Regions from separate parts of the Streptomyces sp. NPDC126497 genome, predicted to be linked through region 4. Evidence: riboswitches for the same ligand, from Rfam matches in the RefSeq annotation. Region 4 holds a riboswitch; each other region holds the start of a gene.

Region 1 (4,687 bases), on a different contig from region 4:
AGGGCGGCCAGCGCCGCCAGGAGCGCCACGCTCAGCGCCGTGAACCGGACGGAGACCCGGGCCTCGGGCACCAGCACGCGCAGGGTGCCGTCGTAGCCGCGCCCGGCGAGCCCGGTCTGCAGCCGCGCCGCCCGGTCGAAGGACCGGACGAACGCGGTCGCGCCGAGCCCGCCCAGCGAACGCCAGGCCGCCGCCCGGGTGGTGTGCCCGAGCCGGGCCGCCTGCGCGTCCCGGACGCGGCGCACCGAGTCCAGCAGCAGGAAGCTCATCCGGTACGTCACCAGCGCCACGTCCACGAGCGGGGCCGGCACCCCGGCCCGCACCAGGCGCGGCAGCAGGTCGGACATCGGTGTGGTGAAGGCGAACAGCAGCACGCCCAGCGAGGCCGCGGAGGTGCGCAGCAGCACCTCCCCGGCGCGCAGCGGCCCGTCCCCGGCCCAGGACACGAATCCGCCCGGCCCGCCCACCCGCACCAGCAGCGTCAGCGCCCCGGTGACGCAGAAGCCCAGCGGCACCCGGTACGCCCGCCACAGCCGCCGGGCGGGCACCCCGGCCGGGCCGAGCAGCACCACGAGCGCCGTCACCAGCACCAGGGCCGCGCCCGGCCACGGTGGCAGCGAGATCGCCAGCACGGTGAGGCCGAGCCCCAGCACGGCCTTGTCCACGGGATGACGGCGGCGCCAGCGGCTGCTGTGCGCCGCCGCGTCGATCGGCAGCACGCGCCGTCAGGCCCGTCGTCCGGGAGCGGCGTCCGGGTCCGCGCCGGCCTCGGCCCGCAGCCGCTCCAGCGCCCGTGCCTCGCCCTGCCGCCGCCCGCGCCGCACCCCGAAGTAGTACGCGAGGACGCCCGCGCCGAGCGCCGCCTGGAGGGCGAACAGCGCCGACTCGATCTCGCCGGACGGCGGTTCGTACAGGGGTGAGAACCAGGGCTCGTAGTCCGGGTCGATCTCGGTGATCGCGGTCTCCGCCTCGGCGTCCGCGCCGGTGAACGGCTCCTCCTTGTGGTCCCCGAGCCCGAACGCCAGCGGGATCACGGCGAGCGCGGCCACCAGCACCAGCAGCAGCGTGTTGATCTTCGCGTTGCGGCTCATCGGGCCACCGTCCCCGCCGAGTCGGACGACTTCGCCGTCTTCCGCCCGGCCCCCGACGTCACCAGCACCCCGAGCCGCGTCAGCTCCCCCTTGCTCGACTGCGTCAGCATGCGCATCACCAGCACCGTCAGCAGCCCCTCGCTCACCGCGAGCGGGATCTGCGTCACGGCGAAGATGGAGCCGAACTTGCCCAGCGCGCCCGGGAATCCGCTGCCCGGGTCGGGGAAGGCGAGCGCCAGCTGCACGCTCGTCACGCAGTACGTCGACAGGTCGGCGGCGAACGCGCCGGAGAACACCGCCACCATCAGCGGCACGTCGTACCGGCGCAGCAGCCGGTAGACGCCGTACCCGGCCCAGGGGCCGACGACCGCCATCGAGAAGACGTTGGCGCCCAGGGTGGTCAGCCCGCCGTGGGCGAGCAACAGCGCCTGGAACAGCAGGGTGATGGTGCCCAGCACCGCCATGACCGGCGGCCGGAACAGGATCGCGCCCAGGCCCGTGCCGGTGGGGTGGGAGCAACTCCCGGTGACCGACGGCAGTTTCAGCGCGGACAGCACGAACGTGAACGCTCCCGAGGCACCGAGGAGAAGGGTGCTCTCGGGATGCTCCCTGACGTCACGGATGAGCGACCGGGCTCCGTGGACGACGAAGGGCGCCGACGCGACGCCCCAGGCGACCGCGTGCGCCGGAGGCAGGAAACCCTCGGCAATGTGCATGGCTCAGCAGACCCTCTCCAGCACCTCGTGGATGGTTGACGCGCCTTGGCCGGTCTCCTGGCTGACGGGTACCACCGCCCGTGCTCCGCCTTCCCGGGTTCCGAAGAACCCAGTGGCTGTCCGTGAGGACCGGAGCCGGACTTCCCGATCACAGTGGCGAGGGCCGCACCGGTATCGCACCGATTTCCCGTCACCAAGGCGTGGTGACAGTAGTGCCCGTTCCGGTCCGGTGACAAGCGGACACCGGGGGCGCGCGGACGGTGGGACGTGCGCCGGATCCGTGCGGTCCCCCTGCCGCGCGGCGTCCGGGGCGTCCCGAGGGGGCGGAGCATCCACCGTGTCAGGGGGGGTGACATTAGTGTGCGACGCACACTATCGTGTGGGTCGTGTCCGTAGAAGAACTGACCCTGAGCCAGGCGCAGGAACTGCGCCGCGGGACGGTGGTGCTCGCCTGTCTGGCGCTGCTCCGGAAACCGCAGTACGGCTATGCGCTCCTGGAGACGCTCGGCGACGCGGGGGTCACCGTCGACGGAAACACGCTGTACCCGCTGCTGCGGCGCCTGGAGAAACAGGGGTTGCTGACGAGCGAGTGGAACACCGACGAGTCCCGGCCGCGCAAGTTCTACCGTGTCAGCCCCGACGGATCCCGGGTCCGGGAGGGCCTGGTGCGTGAATGGCAGGACCTCGTCGCTTCGATCTCACGACTCACCAAGGAGAACGAATGAGTACGGGGGTGCTCACCGAGCGCTACGTCCACGAGGTCGTCCGACGGCTTCCGGCGGACCAGCGTGACGACGTGGCCCGAGAGCTCCGCGCCACCATCGCCGACACCATCGACGGCCGGGGCGGCGACGACCACCGGGCGGCCGAGCGGGAGGTGCTCAGCGAGCTGGGGGACCCGGTGCGGTACGCGGCCCGGTGCACCGAACGGCCGCTGGTCCTGATCGGTCCGGACCTGTATCCCGCCTACGTACGCGCGCTGGTCACCCTGGTGGCCGGCGTGCTGCCGGCCCTCTCCCTCGGGCTCGCCCTGCTGGAGGTGGCCGACGGCGGCGGTCCCGGCGCGGCCCTGCGCGTCGGCGCCGGCACGCTGATGGGAGTCGGCGCCCAGCTGGTCGCCGCGATCACGGTGGTGTTCGGCGTGACCGAGCGGATCCGGTACCGCCGTGGCGTCACCGGCGACCGCTGGACGCCGGACGAACTGCCCGACGTCCCGCGGCGCGACCGGGGCGGTGTCGCGGCGTCGGCCGCCGTGGCGTGGGACGTGCTGCTGTTCGCGCTGATCGTCTGGCAGCACACCGCCGAGCCCTACCGGGCGGACGACGGGCGGCACCTGGAGGTACTGGACCCGGACCTGTGGTCGGGCTGGCTGTGGCCGGTTCTGGCCGGTCTGGCCGGTCTCGCGGTGGTCGGGGCCGCACGGGTGGCCGGGCAGGGCTGGACCGTCCGGCTGGCCGGCTGGTACGCGCTCGCCCATGCGGTGTTCACGCTGCCGCTGGCCTGGGTGCTGTACCGGCAGGAGCTGTTCAACCCCGACTTCCTCGCCGACGCCAGGACCCTCTGGGAGTCCCAGGAATCGGTCTACGGCGGAGCGGCGGTCATCGTGCTCGCCATCGGCGTCACCTCGGTGGCCAAGGCCTTCCGCACGGCGCTCCGCTGACCGCGGGGAACGACACGCGGGGGCTGCCCGGCCACGGCCGGACAGCCCCCGCGTGCCCGCGTCACGCCGTGCTCAGCGAGTCCCGGATCCGGGTGCGGTCGACCTTCCCCGTCGACGTCCTCGGCAACGGCCGGGACACCATCTCGAACACGCTCGGCACGGCCGCCCGCACCGTCCGCTCCGCACAGTACCGACGCAGCGCCAGGACCCCCACGGAGCCGGGCTCGACCGGCCGCACGGTCGCGTGCAGACGGTGGCCGGCGACCGGGTCCGGGAGTGCGACGACGGCCGCTTCGGCGACCGCCGGGTGCTCCAGCAGGATGCTCTCGACGTGCTGGGTGCTGACCTGGGTGCCGCGCACCTTGACCATGTGGTCGGTCCGCCCCAGCACGCTCAGCGAGCCGTCCTCGTGCCGCCGGACGACGTCACCGCTGCGGTAGTACACCACCCCGGGCACGCCGTCGTGGTGCGGGGCGAACTTCCGGCTGTCGGGCACATTGACGTAACCCGTCGTCTGGAACGGGGTGCTGACGAGCAGCTCCCCCCGGCCGGGGCCGGTCAGGGCGCGCCCGTCGTCGCCGGTGATCAGCCAGTGCACGCCGGGCAGCGGGCGGCCGATCGGCAGCGGACCGGCGACCGGTCCGCTGCGGTCCACCTCGTGGAGGAAGCTGTTGTTCGTCTCGGTGCAGCCGTAGTTGTTGAACCAGCGGGCGTACGGGAACACCGGAGGCAGGCCCGCCAGCACCCGGGCCGGCATCGCCTCGCCCGCGAAGACCAGGTGCTCGGGGGTGGTCAGCGGGCCCGCCTCGGCGGCGGCCCGGGTGAGCAGCTCGAACAGCAGGGGAACGCCCTGGATCAGCGTCACGCGGTGGTCGGCGACCAGGCCGTGCAGGTAGCGCGCCGAGGTGCCCCGCTCCGGGTCGGCCAGCACCACCGTCCCGCCGTGCGCGAGGGTGCTCCACACGTCCAGCAGGCACAGGTCGAAGTTGAGCGGCGCGTAGTTGAGGACCGTGCTGCCCGGCCCGAGGGGGAAGGCGTCCGCCGCCCACGCGGTGAACCGGGCCACCGCCCCCTGTGACAGCGGCACGATCTTCGGCAGGCCCGTCGAACCGGACGTGGTCAGCAGGAAGCCGGTGTCGTCCTCGGCGACCTCGGCGGGCGGGCGCGGTTCCCCGGCGCCGCCCGGAGCGGCGGCGGACGGGTCCACCACCACGTCCACC
Region 2 (4,687 bases), on a different contig from region 4:
TCGACATAGAGACGGCGTGCCGCCTGGTGGACCTGACGGCGCCGCAGCCCACGGACACCCCCTGACGAAACTTTCGAATCCTTTCCGTCCGCGCCGACGGCATCCCCCTCACCGGCATCCCGCCCTCCTTGCCGAGTCCCCCTCCTGGTCCCTTCCTACGCGGACGGTTGACCGCCCCCCACGGCGTCCGTATCGTCGCCGCAGAAATTCGGAGCCGAGTCCGAAACTTTCGGTCCACCGCACGGCAGCAATCCCGCCCATCCGCAGCACGGGACCCCACCGGAGAAGGGATGACATGGGCATGATCGAAAAGCGAACGGGAGCGGGAGCCGGAGGCGACGGCCCCGCACGACGCGGCCGGCCGCGCGCCGCCCTCGGCGCCACCACCGCCCTGCTCACCGCCACCGCGCTCGCCGCGCTCCCCCAGACCACCGCCCACGCCGCCGACACCCTGGGCGCGGCGGCGGCCGAGAAGGGCCGCTACTTCGGCGCCGCCGTGGCCGCGAACCGCCTCGGCGAGGCGCCGTACACCGCCACCCTCGACCGCGAGTTCAACTCGGTGACGCCCGAGAACGAGATGAAGTGGGACGCCGTCGAACCGCGCCGCGGCACCTTCCTCTTCAGCCGCGCCGACCAGATCGTGGACCACGCCCGGAGCAAGGGCATGAAGGTCCGCGGACACACCCTGGTCTGGCACTCGCAGCTGCCGAGCTGGGTCTCCGGACTCGGCGCGAGCCAGCTCCGGTCGGCCATGAACAACCACATCACGCAGGTCATGACCCACTACAAGGGCGAGATCCACTCCTGGGACGTGGTCAACGAGGCGTTCCAGGACGGCGACAGCGGCGCCCGGCGCAACTCGCCCTTCCAGAGCAAGCTCGGCAACGGCTTCATCGAGGAGGCCTTCCGCACGGCCCGCGCGGCCGACCCGGACGCCAAGCTCTGCTACAACGACTACAACACCGACGGCGTCAACGCGAAGAGCGACGCCGTCTACGCCATGGTCAAGGACTTCACGTCCCGCGGCGTGCCGATCGACTGCGTCGGCTTCCAGTCCCACTTCAACCCCAACTCCCCGGTCCCCTCCGACTACCGGGCCAACCTGCAGCGCTTCGCCGACCTCGGCGTCGACGTGCAGATCACCGAACTGGACATCGTGGGCTCGGGCCAGGCCCAGGCCACCGACTACGGCGACGTCACGAAGGCCTGCCTCGCGGTGACGCGCTGCACCGGCATCACGGTGTGGGGCATCCCGGACAAGTACGCGGGGTGGCCGAGCGGCACTCCCCTGCTGTTCGACAACAACTACGGCAAGAAGCCCGCGTACGACGCCGTGCTGAGCGCCCTCGGCGGCGGCCCGGACGCGCCTGCGCCGCCACCTGCACCACGGCGGAGCAGTGGAGCGGCGGCTGCAACGGCAAGGTGACGACCACGGCCGGCAGCGCGCCGATCACCGCCTGGAGCGTGGACGTCACCATGACCGCCCCGCAGAAGGTCCTCTCCGTCTGGAACGGCTCACCCGCCTGGGACGGCGGCGGCACCGTCATGACGGTGTGCTCCGGCCGGAACGGCTCCCTCGCGGCCGGGGCCTCCACCAGCTTCGGCTTCACCGTGAACGGCGGCGCCGCACCCCCGCCGCAGGTCGGCGCCCGCACGGCCTCCTGACCCGCCCCGTCCCGCCCGCCCCCGCACCCCGCTCCGGGGCGCGGGGGCGGTGCGCGTTCCACGTGACCTCACTCACCGAAGCCGCCCCCGGCCTCTTCCCTACGGGCGGGTAGAGTGTCGGCGTCGTCATCACACCGTACGGGGGGAAGCCGGTGCAATTCCGGCGCTGACCCGCAACCGTGAACCGTCCGCAGGGACGGTGAGCCGGACTGCCCCGCACGGTTCGTGACCGGCTCACGTGCCCGGCAGCCCGCCGGCGCACGGGCACCGTCGAGGTATGCGGAGCCGAGCCACCGGGGTGTCCCGCGCCGCCCGGCTCCCCGCAGGGAAGGCACCCGCCGATCATGAACGTCCGCAGCAGCGCGGCGGCCCTGGCCGCCGTCGCCGTGATCGGCGCCGCCACTCCGGCCGCCGCCGACACCACCCCCTCCCCGTCGCCGTCCCGGGCGCTCCCCTCCGCCCTGTACGGCGACGGCGACCCGCAGTACGACGGCGTCTGGCGCCAGTCGCTCGCCCTGCTCGCCCAGCACACGGCCGGCGTCGAGCCGGCGAAGGCGGCCGTCGACTGGCTCACCGGACAGCAGTGCGCCGACGGCTCCTTCGCCCCGTACCGCGCCGACACCGCGAAGGCGTGCGACGCGAAGACGACGGTCGACACCAACCAGACCGCCGCCGCCGTCCAGGCCCTCGCCGCGCTCGGCGGCCACGACGACGTCACGAAGAAGGCCGTCGGCTGGCTGAAGTCCGCGCAGAACGAGGACGGCGGCTGGGGCTACACCGCGGGCGGCGCCAGCGACACCAACTCCACCTCCGTCGTCATCGGCGCGCTCGCCGCCGCCGGCGAGGAGCCGGCCGAGGTGAAGAAGGACGGCAAGTCCCCCCACGACGCCCTGCTGGGGCTGGCGCTGCCCTGCGAGGGCGACGGCGCGGGAGCGTTCGCCTTCCAGCCGGACAAGAAGGGCGGGCTGGTCGCCAACGCGGACGCGACGGCGGCGGGCGTGCTCGGCTCGCTCGGCGCGGGCCTGGTCGTCGAGCCCGGCGGGGGCGAGGCGGCGGAGGACGCCGCCTGCGAGGAGGCCGACACCCCGCAGCGGGCCGCCGCCAACGGTGCCGCCCACCTCGCGGACGCCCTCGCGAGGACCGGCCACCTCACCTCCGCCCTCGCCGGCGCCGAGGACCAGCCCGACTACGGCAACACCGCCGACGCGGTGGTCGCGCTCGCCGCCCAGGGCGCCGACGAGCAGGCGAAGAAGTCCCTGGCCTGGCTGGAGAAGAACGCCGCCGGCTGGGCGGAGCAGAGCGGCCCCGCCGCCTACGCCCAGCTCATCTTCGCGGCCCACGCGACCGGCGCCGACCCGCGCGACTTCGGCGGCACGGACCTGGTGGAGCGGCTGGGCGCGACCGGCCCGGCCGCCCAGGAGAAGACGACCGGGGCGAAGAGCGAGGACGGGGACGACGTGAAGGAGGAGCAGGGCTCCGGCTTCGGCGTCTGGTGGTTCGTCGGCGTCTGCCTGGTCGCCGGCATCGGCATCGGCTTCCTGATCAGCGGCCGCGCGAAGCGGCAGCAGCCGTGATCCGCCGGGCCGCCGTCCTGCTCCTGGCGGCGCTCCTGCCCCTGCTGGCGGGCGCGGGCCAGGCGCAGGCCACCGGCTACCGCTACTGGTCCTTCTGGGAGCAGGACGGCACGGCGTGGACGTACGCCACCCAGGGTCCGTCCCTCGCCCGGCCCGCCGACGGCGACGTCCACGGCTTCCGCTTCTCCGTCAGCGAGGACTCCGCCGACGCGGCGGAGCCGCGCGGCACCGCCGACTTCGACACCATCTGCGCGAAGACCCCGGCGGCCGACGGCGAGAAGCGCGTGGCCCTGGTCGTCGACTTCGGCACCTCCGCCGACGCCCCGTCCGGCGAGACCCCGCCGGCCGGGCGCACGGCCTGCGCCCGGGTCCCCGAGGACGCCACCACCGCCGAGGCCCTGGCCTCGGTCGCGAAGCCGCTCCGCTACGACGCCAACGCCCTGCTGTGCGCGATAGCGGGCTACCCGGAGAAGGGCTGCGGCGAGCAGGTCTCCACGGACGAGGACCCCGCGCCCGCGGAGGAGAAGACCGGGTCGGACGACTCGGACGGCCCGTCGGTCGGCCTGGCCGCCGGAATCGCCGTGGTCGCCCTCCTCGCGGCGGCAGCGATCCGGCAGGCCCGCCGCCGTGCGTAACGCGCCCGACCGCGGGCACGACCACCCGCACGACCGCGGACGGTCGTGCCGCCGGGCCGAGGGGGCTCCCCCCGCTCGAGCGAGGTCGAGAGGGGGGGAGGGCGGGCGCGTCGGCACCCCGGAAGCGCCGGCGAGCGCCCCCGCCCCCGCCCGGCACACGCACCGCACCCCGCTCCACCCCGGCGCCTGGTGGCTCTGGGCCCTGGCCCTCGGCACCGCGGCCACCCGCACCACCAACCCCCTCCTCCTCGCCCTCCTCCTCACCGTCTCCGCCTACGTCGTGGCGGCCCGCCGCCCCCACGCCCCCTGGTCCCGCTCCTACGGCGCCTTCGTCAAGCTCGCCCTCGCCGTCCTCCTCGTCCGCCTCGCCTTCGCCGTGCTCCTCGGCTCCCCCATCCCCGGCACGCACGTGCTCGTGCGCCTCCCCGAAGTCCCCCTCCCCCACTGGGCCCAGGGCATCCGCCTGGGCGGCGAGGTCACCGCCGAGGCCCTCACCTTCGCCTTCTACGACGCCCTCCGCCTCGCCACCCTGCTCGTCTGCGTGGGCGCCGCCAACGCCCTCGCCAACCCCTCCCGCCTGCTCAAGTCCCTCCCCGGCGCCCTGTACGAACTCGGCGTGGCCGTCGTCGTGGCCCTCACCTTCGCTCCCCACCTGATCGCCGACGTCCAGCGCCTGCGCGCCGCCCGCCGGCTGCGGGGCCGGCCCGACAAGGGCGTCCGCGGCCTGCTCCAGGTCGGGCTCCCGGTCCTGGAGGGCGCGCTGGAGCGCTCGGTCGCCCTCGCCGCCGCGATGGACGCCCGCGGATACGGCCG
Region 3 (4,687 bases), on a different contig from region 4:
TGCGGCGCGGTGAACGACGGTGTGAACGGCGTGGCGCTCGCCGTCTTCGTCTTCTTCTTCCTGCTGGTCACGGCGATGGGCTTCATGGCCTCGCGCTGGCGCAGGGCCGAGAACGAGCACAGCCTCGACGAGTGGGGCCTGGGCGGGCGGTCCTTCGGGACCTGGGTGACCTGGTTCCTGCTCGGCGGCGACCTGTACACCGCGTACACCTTCGTGGCCGTGCCGGCGGCGATCTACGCGGCGGGCGCGGCCGGCTTCTTCGCGGTGCCGTACACGATCCTGGTGTACCCGCTGATCTTCACCTTCCTGCCCCGGCTGTGGTCGGTGTCGCACCGGCACGGCTATGTGACGACGTCCGACTTCGTGCGCGGCCGGTTCGGCTCCAAGGGGCTGTCGCTGGCCGTCGCGGTCACCGGCATCCTGGCGACGATGCCGTACATCGCGCTCCAGCTGGTCGGCATCCAGGCCGTGCTGGACGTGATGGGCGTCGGCGGCGGCGAGGACACCAACTGGTTCGTCAAGGACCTGCCGCTGCTGATCGCCTTCGGCGTGCTGGCGGCGTACACGTACTCGTCGGGCCTGCGGGCGCCCGCGCTGATCGCGTTCGTCAAGGACACGCTGATCTACGTCGTCATCGCGGTGGCGATCATCTACATCCCGATCAAACTGGGCGGCTTCGACGAGATCTTCGCCAAGGCGGGCGAGGCGTACGGCCAGACCAACCCGGCCACGGGCGCACCGCGCGGTGCGACGGTGCCGGGCGAGGCGGGCCAGTGGACGTACGCCACGCTGGCGCTGGGCTCGGCGCTCGCGCTGTTCATGTACCCGCACTCGATCACGGCCACGCTGTCCTCGCGCAGCCGTGAGGTGATCCGCCGCAACACCACGATCCTGCCGCTGTACTCCCTGATGCTGGGCCTGCTGGCGCTGCTCGGCTTCATGGCGATCGCGGCCGGGGTCAAGGTCAGCAACGGCCAGCTGGCGATCCCCCAGCTCTTCGAGAACATGTTCCCGGACTGGTTCGCGGGCGTGGCCTTCGCAGCCATCGGCATCGGCGCGCTGGTGCCGGCGGCGATCATGTCGATCGCGGCGGCGAACCTCTTCACCCGCAACATCTACAAGGACTTCATCAAGCCGGACGCGACGCCGAAGCAGGAGACCCAGGTCTCCAAGATCGTGTCCCTGCTGGTGAAGGTGGGCGCCCTCGCCTTCGTCCTGACCATGGACAAGACGGTCGCGATCAACTTCCAGCTGCTGGGCGGCATCTGGATCCTGCAGACCTTCCCGGCGCTGGTGGGCGGTCTGTTCACCCGCTGGTTCCACCGCTGGGCGCTGATCGGCGGCTGGGCGGTCGGCATGGTCTACGGCACGGTCGCCGCGTACGGGGTGGCCTCGCCGACGCAGAAGCACTTCGGCGGGTCGTCGAAGGAGATCCCGGGCATCGGCGAGATCGGCTACATCGGTCTCACCGCGTTCGTGCTCAACGTCCTGGTCACGGTCGTCCTGACCTTCGTCCTTCGGGCCCTCAAGGCACCCGAGGGCATCGACCAGACCAAGCCGGAGGACTACACGGCGGACGCGGGCGACCCCGGTGTCCAGGTGGAGCTCCCGCCGGCCACGGCGGGCAGCAGCCACTGACGCCGTGGCCGCACCGGAGGACGGGCCGCCGGAGGAATCCGGCGGCCCGTCGTCGTACCCGTCCGGCACACTCCCCCCATGGACATCGTCATCCGGCCGGTGGAACCCGGCGAGCACGAGGAACTCGGTGAGATCACCGCGCAGGCCTATCTGCTGGACGGGCTGCTCGACTTCGGGGAGGACGACGCGTACCTCGGTGAGCTCGGGAACGTGGCGAAGCGGGCGGCCACCGCCGAGGTGCTGGTCGCCGTGGAGAACGGGGCGCTGCTCGGCGGGGTGACCTTCGTGCCGGGCCCCGGTCCGATGGCCGACCTGGCGGGGCCGGGCGAGGCGGAGATCCGGATGCTCGCGGTCGCCCGCACGGGACGGGGCAGGGGCGCCGGGGAGGCCCTGGTGCGTGCCTGTGTCGACCGGGCACGGGCCACCGAGGGCTGCGTACGGATCGTGCTGTCGACCCAGCGCACCATGTACTCCGCCCACCGCGTCTACGAGCGGCTGGGGTTCACCCGCACCCCGGAGCGCGACTGGAACCCGCTGCCGGAGCTGGACGACATCATGCTCCTCACCTATGAGTTGACGCTCTGAAACCAACGCGACACAAGATATGGGGTTGTCGGCGACGCCTGGCACAAGATGTATGCTCGTGCTCGCTGTCGCCGCAGGGGAATCCGGTGTGAATCCGGAACTGTCCCGCAACGGTGTACCCATGCCCGCGTGCGCGTGGGCGTCAGTCCGAGGACCTGCCGACAGTGCGCCCGGCCGTCCGGTCCGGGTGCCTGGACGTCCGGGCCTCGCGGAATGGGCCGGCGGACGCGACGCCCGTGTGCGTTCGTGTACTGCCCCCTGCGCTCTTCGAGGCCCCCGTGCCGAGCGAGGGAGAGCCCCACGTGACCATCGCGCCAGCCGATCCGGCCTCAGCGAGCGACATGACCGAGGAGAGCGGCGGCCCCGGTGCCGCGCTGCTGCGGACCCTGACCGAGCTGACCGCCGACCTGCCCGACGCCGACCCCGGCCGGGTCGCCGCCGCCGCGCTGCGCGGCCGGTCCGCGGCGGCCGACGAGGCGGAGCTGCGGGAACTCGCCACCGAGGCGGCGGCCGGGCTCATCTCGGAGGACCCGGCCTACTCCCGGCTCGCCGCGCGGCTGCTGACCATCGGCATCCGCGCCGAGGCCGCCTCGCAGGGCGTCACCTCGTTCACCGGCTCCGTCGCGACCGGGCACCGCGAGGGGCTGATCGCCGACCGGACCGCCGGATTCGTCCGGCTGCACGCCGCCCGCCTGGACGCGCTGGTCGACCCCCGGGCCGACGACCGCTTCGGCTACTTCGGCCTGCGCACCCTGTACAGCCGCTACCTGCTGCGGCACCCGCTCACCCGCAAGGTCGTCGAGACGCCCCAGCACTTCCTGCTGCGGGTGGCCTGCGGCCTCGCCGAGGACGACAGCACCCGCGCGGTGGACGAGGTCGCCGCGCTGTACGGGCTGATGAGCCGGCTGGACTACCTGCCCTCCTCCCCCACGCTGTTCAACTCCGGCACCCGGCACCCGCAGATGTCCTCCTGCTACCTGCTGGACTCCCCCAGGGACGAGCTGGACTCGATCTACGACCGCTACCACCAGGTCGCCCGCCTCTCCAAGCACGCCGGCGGCATCGGCCTGTCCTACTCCCGCGTCCGCGCCCGGGGGTCGCTGATCCGCGGCACCAACGGGCACTCCAACGGCATCGTCCCGTTCCTCAAGACGCTGGACGCCTCGGTCGCCGCCGTGAACCAGGGCGGCAGGCGCAAGGGGGCGGCGGCGGTCTACCTGGAGACCTGGCACTCCGACGTCGAGGAGTTCCTGGAGCTGCGCGACAACACCGGTGAGGACGCCCGTCGCACGCACAACCTGAACCTCGCGCACTGGGTGCCGGACGAGTTCATGCGCCGGGTGGACGCCGACGGGCCGTGGTCGCTGTTCTCCCCGGCGGACGTGCCCGAACTGGTCGACCTGTGGGGCGAGGAGTTCGACGCGGCCTACCGGGCCGCCGAGGCGAGGGGCCTGGCGAGGAAGACCCTCCCGGCCCGTGAGCTGTACGGCCGCATGATGCGCACCCTCGCACAGACCGGCAACGGCTGGATGACCTTCAAGGACGCCGCCAACCGCACGGCGAACCAGACCGCCGAGCCGGGCCACGTCATCCACTCCTCCAACCTCTGCACGGAGATCCTGGAGGTCACCGACGACGGGGAGACGGCGGTCTGCAACCTGGGGTCGGTCAACCTCGGCGCCTTCGTGGCGGACGGGGACGTCGACTGGGAACGCCTGGACGAGACCGTGCGCACGGCCGTGACGTTCCTGGACCGGGTCGTCGACATCAACTTCTACCCGACCGAACAGGCGGGCCGTTCCAACGCCCGCTGGCGCCCCGTCGGTCTCGGCGCCATGGGCCTGCAGGACGTCTTCTTCAAGCTGCGGCTGCCCTTCGACTCCCCGGAGGCGAAGGCGCTGTCCACGCGGATCGCCGAACGGATCATGCTCGCCGCGTACGAGACCTCCGCCGGCCTCGCCGAGCGCAGCGGCCCGCTCCCGGCCTGGGAGAAGACCCGTACCGCCCGGGGCGTGCTGCACCCCGACCACTACGACGCCGAGCTCACCTGGCCGGAGCGCTGGGCGGCGCTGCGGACGCGGATCGCGGCCACCGGGATGCGCAACTCGCTGCTGCTGGCGATCGCGCCCACCGCCACCATCGCCTCGATCGCGGGCGTGTACGAGTGCATCGAGCCGCAGGTGTCCAACCTGTTCAAGCGCGAGACGCTGTCCGGGGAGTTCCTCCAGGTCAATTCGTACCTGGTGGACGACCTGAAGCGGCTCGGGGTGTGGGACGCGCGCACCCGTGAGGCGCTGCGCGAGGCGGGCGGCTCGGTGCAGGACTTCGCGTGGATCCCCGAGGAGGTGCGCCGGCTGTACCGCACGGCGTGGGAGATCCCGCAGCGCGGTCTGATCGACATGGCCGCCGCCCGCACCCCGTTCCTGGACCAGGCGCAGTCGCTCAACCTGTTCCTGGAGACGCC
Region 4 (4,687 bases):
GCCGCCCCGAGAGCGGCGACGACCATCAGCAGGTCGACATCGAGCGTCTTCTCCCGCAGAGCCCGCAGACCCGCCCACCCCGGCTCCCAACCGCCGGCCGCATACGTCACCGCGTACAGCGGCCCCCACGCCCACGCCGGAGCACCAGCCAGCTGCAGCAGCAGCGCGAGCAGGAAGAAGACGGTGGCTGCGGCGGCCCAGCGCGCCTCGGGCAGGGCGAGGACACGGGTACGGCGCCGGGGCGCGCCGCCGTCGCGCGCAGGCGCGGCCCGGCCGGCCGGGGCTGGAGTGACGGTGGAGGTCATCGGAGCGGAACTCCTTCACGACGGCATGACGGGACAGCGGCCGGCCGGAAGGTCGGCACCGCTCCCTCCACCGTACAGGATCACATGAAGAGCAATTCATACGTTCATGGATCCCTCTCCGTAGGATGGCGACCATGGGCCATGGAGCTGACGCCGAAACCACCGCCACCGCGCGCGAGCGCCTCGAGACCGTGGGCGCCGCCGACGTGGCTGCCACACTCCAGGCTCTGGCCACGCCCTCCCGGCTGCGGATCCTGGCCCGTCTCCAGGAGGGCGCGTGCGCGGCGACCGAACTCGCCGACGCCGTCGGCATGGAACAGTCCGCCTGCTCCCATCAGTTGCGTCTGCTGCGCAACCTCGGTCTGGTCACCGGCGAGCGCCGGGGCCGCTCGGTGATCTACGCGCTCCACGACAACCACGTCGCCGAACTGCTGGAGCAGGCCCTCTACCACGTCGAGCACCTGCGCCTCGGCCTGCGCGACACCCCGGCCGCCGTGGCCGGGGCCCGCTCCGTGCCGGACGGGCGGCAGTCCGGCAACGCCGCCACGGCTGCCTCCTCGGGGCGCGGGCCGGCGTAGTACGGGTCGACCAGGATCCCGGCCACCGACGGCCACGAGCCCACCGGTGGCCGCCCGCCCGAAAGACGGCGCCGAGCGGATCCGGTAGCTGGTGGGGGTCGGCCGCACTCGCGGGACCACCGCGTCGGCGGGCTCGGGCACCCGCCGCGGACGCCCCCGCGACGCGGGGGCGGGGGAACCGGTCCGGCCGGGGCGAGGATCTCACGGGCGGCACACCGTTCGAGGCGTCGGATGATCTCACCGGCCGTCGCCCGCACCGTCCGTGACGAGCCGTCCCGCTCCCGGCCCCCGGCTCGCCGGGCCGGGCGCACGCGTCCCGGCCCGGCGCGCGGCACAGCCCGAAGCGGATGTGCCTCATCGCGGGGCTCGGCGGCGTACGTCACCGGCCGGTCCGCGGTCACCGCGCTTCGAACCCTTCGGCGCGCGGTGGCAAAGGCAGCAGCTCCGGCGGCGGAACGCGAGGTCGACGCCGGCCGTCAGTCCGTCTCCTGGGCGTGGGGGGCGGTCGCGGGCGGGTGGGCCGGGCGGTCCCGTCCGCCGTCGCGGCCCGACACCACCACGGCGACCAGCCCGACGACGACGGCTGCGACGGCGACCCGTCCCGCCGCCCGCACCCACCATCCCGGCCGGGCCGCGCCCCCGCCGGGCGGACCCAGCCGCTCGGCCCGCCGGGCCGGCCTCAGCAGGCGCAGCAACAGCAGGACCGCGACCGGCAGTTGCAGCAGCCACAGCACGGTGCGCGGCCACTCCCCGTACCAGACGTTGGTTCCGTACAGCAGCGTGTGCCACACGCTCAGCACGTACACGACGATCACGAAACGGTGCAGTCGCCGCCAGGTGTTCGCTCCGATGCGGTGCCGGACGTAGAACAGCAGCCCCAGTGGGACCGCCAGGTACAGGGCGCCCTGGCCGATCGGGATGGCGACCCTGCCGGTTCCGGAGTCGTACCAGCCCGGCACGAAGGTGTCCGCGAAGGCCACCCACAACCGCTCCGCCCACGCCACCTGCGTCTCGTAGCGCACGAGTTCCGCCGCGAACATCAGCGCGTGCGCGGACATCAGCGCCATCGTCGTCAGACTCGTGGTGCGGTGCCAGCGCTCCAGCACCTGCCGGGAGACCGGCAGCCGGGCGGGACGCGGCCCCGACAGCAGCAGACCGAGCATGACCGTGCCCCACGCCCACAACAGCCCCGACCACCCGAACGCCTGACTGAGCAGGTACATCCAGTAGGTGCCGGGATCGTCCATGAACGGCATGACCGCGACGGTGTCCGACGCGCCCGACTCCATGCGCGCCCACAGGAAGGCGAACACGAGCACCGTGACCACCACCGCCGCGGTGGCGTCGGGCAGGGCGGACCGCAGGTCGCCGCGGAGCGCGACGCGGTCACCGGGAGGCCGCCGCCGTCCGGGAGGGGCTACCGCCCCGTCCTCCTCCGGCCTCGCGTCTGACGTCATCGGGGGCCTCCCGGGCGCGGGCCACCGCAGCAGCGGTGCGCATGTGGCGTGAGGTGACAAGTCTGACCGAGGAGGTGGTGATCCTCCGAGGCGGTATCCGGCCAGACTGGCCGCGTACGCCGTCGAGCGTGCCTCCGGCGCGTTGCGTGCGGCCGGGGCCGCCCGCGCTTTTGCCGTCGACCCGGGGAAACGTAGGATCACCTGGTCATCGCCGCGACGGGAGACAGGAAGCCGGTGCGAATCCGGCACGGTCCCGCCACTGTGACCGGGGAGCGCCCCTCCGACATGCCACTGCGCTGCGCGCGGGAAGGCGGAGGGAACGTCGATCCGGGAGTCAGGACACTGGTCCGTCGCGGGCCCGTCCCGAGGAGCGCGGACTCCAGGAGGCTTCACGTGTCCCAGCTGTCCACCCCTGCCCGCACGCGCGGGTTCCTTCGTGCCGCGGCGGCCGCCATGGCGCTGTCGTCGGTGCTGCTGACCACCGGCTGCGGCGGGTCCGGCGGGAGCGGCGGGGAGGCGGGGGCCACCGCCGCCGTCCCCGCGGGCTTCCCGGTCACCGTCGACAACTGCGGCGTGAGGACGACGTACGAGAAGCCGCCGTCACGGGCGGTCACCGTCCACCAGCACCCGGCGGAACTCATGCTCGCCCTCGGCCTGAAGGACCGCATGGTCGGCACGGCCTTCCCCGACTCCGCCGTCCTGCCCGAGCTGAGGAAGGACTACGCGGCCATCCCCGAACTGGCGAAGAGGGAGCCGTCGTTCGAGAAGATCCTGGACGCCGGACCCGACTTCGTCTACGGCGGCTACGGCAGTGCCTTCGCCGAGAACGAGGGCCGCTCCCGCAAGGCGTTCGCCGACGCCGGCATCGACACCCACCTCAACCGCGAGTACTGCGGCGAGAAGCGGGTGACGATGCAGGACACCTACGACGAGATCCGCACCATCGGCAGGATCTTCGGTGTCCCGGACCGGGCCGACGAGCTGGTCGCGGACCTCGAGGACCGCGTCGGCAAGGCCGCCGCCGAGGTCGAGGGCGAGCCCGAGGTGTCCGTCTTCGTCTACGACAGCGGCGACAGGAGCGCCTTCACCGCGGGCGGCAAGAGCCTGGGCACCGAGCTGATCCGGCTGGCCGGCGGCGAGAACGTCTTCGCCGACCTCGACGACGTCTTCGGCGACGTCTCCTGGGAGCAGGTCGTCGAGCGCGGGCCCGAGGTCATCGCCGTCTACGACTACGCCGGCGCCGGAAGCGTCGAGGAGAAGAAGAGGTTCCTGCTCTCCCAGCCCGCGCTCGCCGACGTGCCCGCCGTCAGGAACGAGCGGTTCGTCGTCCTGCCGCTGACCGCCACCCTGGTCGGCGTCCGCTCGGCCCACGCGGTCGAGGACCTGGCCCGCGGGCTGCACCCCGAGAGCTTCCGGTGACCCGGGACGCCCCCGCCACGCCCACCGGACGGACGGTCCGACGGCGGAAGGCCGAGGAGGCGGGAGCGGGCCGCACGCGGTTGGCCGTCACGCTGCTCGTGCTCGCCGCCCTGCTCGCGGTCTCCGCCACGGCGGGTCTGGCGATCGGCTCCGTCCGGGTGCCGCCCGGCCAGGTGTGGGGCATCGTGGCGCACGCGCTGGGCGCCGACTGGCAGCAGCCGGACTGGTCGCGGGCCCGGGAGACCATCGTGGTGGACGTGCGGGCGCCGCGGGTGCTGCTCGGCGCGGTCACCGGCGCCGGCCTGGCGGTGATCGGCACCGCGCTGCAGGCCCTGGTGCGCAACCCGCTCGCCGAGCCCTACCTGCTCGGCGTCTCCTCCGGCGCGTCGCTCGGCGCCGTCTCGGTGATCGTGTTCGGGTTCACCCTCTTCGGGCCGCTCTCCCTGTCGGTGACCGCCTTCGCGGGCGCCCTGGGCGCGCTCCTGCTCGTGTACGCCACCGCCCGCACCGGCGGACGCATCACCTCGGCGCGGCTGGTGCTGTCCGGGGTGGCGGTCGCGGCGGTGCTCACCGCGGTCCTCGACCTGCTGCTGCTCACCACCGACCGGGGCAACGAGGCCCGCGCGGTCCTCGCCTGGACCCTCGGCGGCCTCGGCGGCGTCAACTGGGGCACGCTGTGGCTGCCGGGCACGGCCCTGCTGCTCGGCGTCGGCGCCCTCATGGCGCAGGCCCGCAACCTGAACCTGCTGCTGGCCGGCGAGGAGGCGGCCACCACGATGGGGCTGGACGTGGCCCGGTTCCGCGCCCGGCTGTTCGTGCTGCTCTCCCTCCTCACGGGCGTGCTGGTCGCGGCGGCCGGACCGATCGGCTTCGTCGGCCTGATGACGCCCCACATCGTGCGCCTGTTCGTCGGCGGCGACCACCGCCG

What was found. Region 4 has a riboswitch for cobalamin ahead of ABTY20_RS25985 (ABC transporter substrate-binding protein). Riboswitches for the same ligand answer to the same signal wherever they lie in the genome.
Region 1: linked by a shared signal. The riboswitch ahead of ABTY20_RS00385 (energy-coupling factor ABC transporter permease) and the one ahead of ABTY20_RS25985 (ABC transporter substrate-binding protein) in region 4 are both predicted to bind cobalamin.
Region 2: linked by a shared signal. The riboswitch ahead of ABTY20_RS23950 (SCO2321 family membrane protein) and the one ahead of ABTY20_RS25985 (ABC transporter substrate-binding protein) in region 4 are both predicted to bind cobalamin.
Region 3: linked by a shared signal. The riboswitch ahead of ABTY20_RS02535 (ribonucleoside-diphosphate reductase subunit alpha) and the one ahead of ABTY20_RS25985 (ABC transporter substrate-binding protein) in region 4 are both predicted to bind cobalamin.

What each region holds. Positions count from the first base shown of each region.
Region 1 is NZ_JBEORT010000001.1:90,860-95,546, forward strand. It holds gene cbiQ (cobalt ECF transporter T component CbiQ) at 1-719, opposite strand, end outside; gene ABTY20_RS00380 (energy-coupling factor ABC transporter substrate-binding protein) at 726-1,091, opposite strand; gene ABTY20_RS00385 (energy-coupling factor ABC transporter permease) at 1,088-1,807, opposite strand; cobalamin riboswitch at 1,838-2,020, opposite strand; gene ABTY20_RS00390 (PadR family transcriptional regulator) at 2,194-2,532, shown strand; gene ABTY20_RS00395 (HAAS signaling domain-containing protein) at 2,529-3,467, shown strand; gene ABTY20_RS00400 (AMP-binding protein) at 3,529-4,687, opposite strand, start outside.
Region 2 is NZ_JBEORT010000064.1:21,611-26,297, reverse strand. It holds gene ABTY20_RS23960 (TetR family transcriptional regulator) at 1-65, shown strand, start outside; partial or broken gene ABTY20_RS23955 (glycoside hydrolase family 10 protein) at 302-1,665, shown strand; cobalamin riboswitch at 1,763-1,901, shown strand; gene ABTY20_RS23950 (SCO2321 family membrane protein) at 2,010-3,239, shown strand; gene ABTY20_RS23945 (SCO2322 family protein) at 3,236-3,874, shown strand; gene ABTY20_RS23940 (energy-coupling factor transporter transmembrane component T) at 3,867-4,687, shown strand, end outside.
Region 3 is NZ_JBEORT010000003.1:34,586-39,272, reverse strand. It holds gene ABTY20_RS02550 (DUF3311 domain-containing protein) at 1-13, shown strand, start outside; gene mctP (monocarboxylate uptake permease MctP) at 10-1,638, shown strand; gene ABTY20_RS02540 (GNAT family N-acetyltransferase) at 1,717-2,223, shown strand; cobalamin riboswitch at 2,236-2,400, shown strand; gene ABTY20_RS02535 (ribonucleoside-diphosphate reductase subunit alpha) at 2,565-4,687, shown strand, end outside.
Region 4 is NZ_JBEORT010000076.1:1,603-6,289, forward strand. It holds gene ABTY20_RS25970 (heavy metal translocating P-type ATPase) at 1-305, opposite strand, end outside; gene ABTY20_RS25975 (ArsR/SmtB family transcription factor) at 440-883, shown strand; gene ABTY20_RS25980 (ferric reductase-like transmembrane domain-containing protein) at 1,360-2,340, opposite strand; cobalamin riboswitch at 2,528-2,705, shown strand; gene ABTY20_RS25985 (ABC transporter substrate-binding protein) at 2,794-3,759, shown strand; gene ABTY20_RS25990 (FecCD family ABC transporter permease) at 3,756-4,687, shown strand, end outside.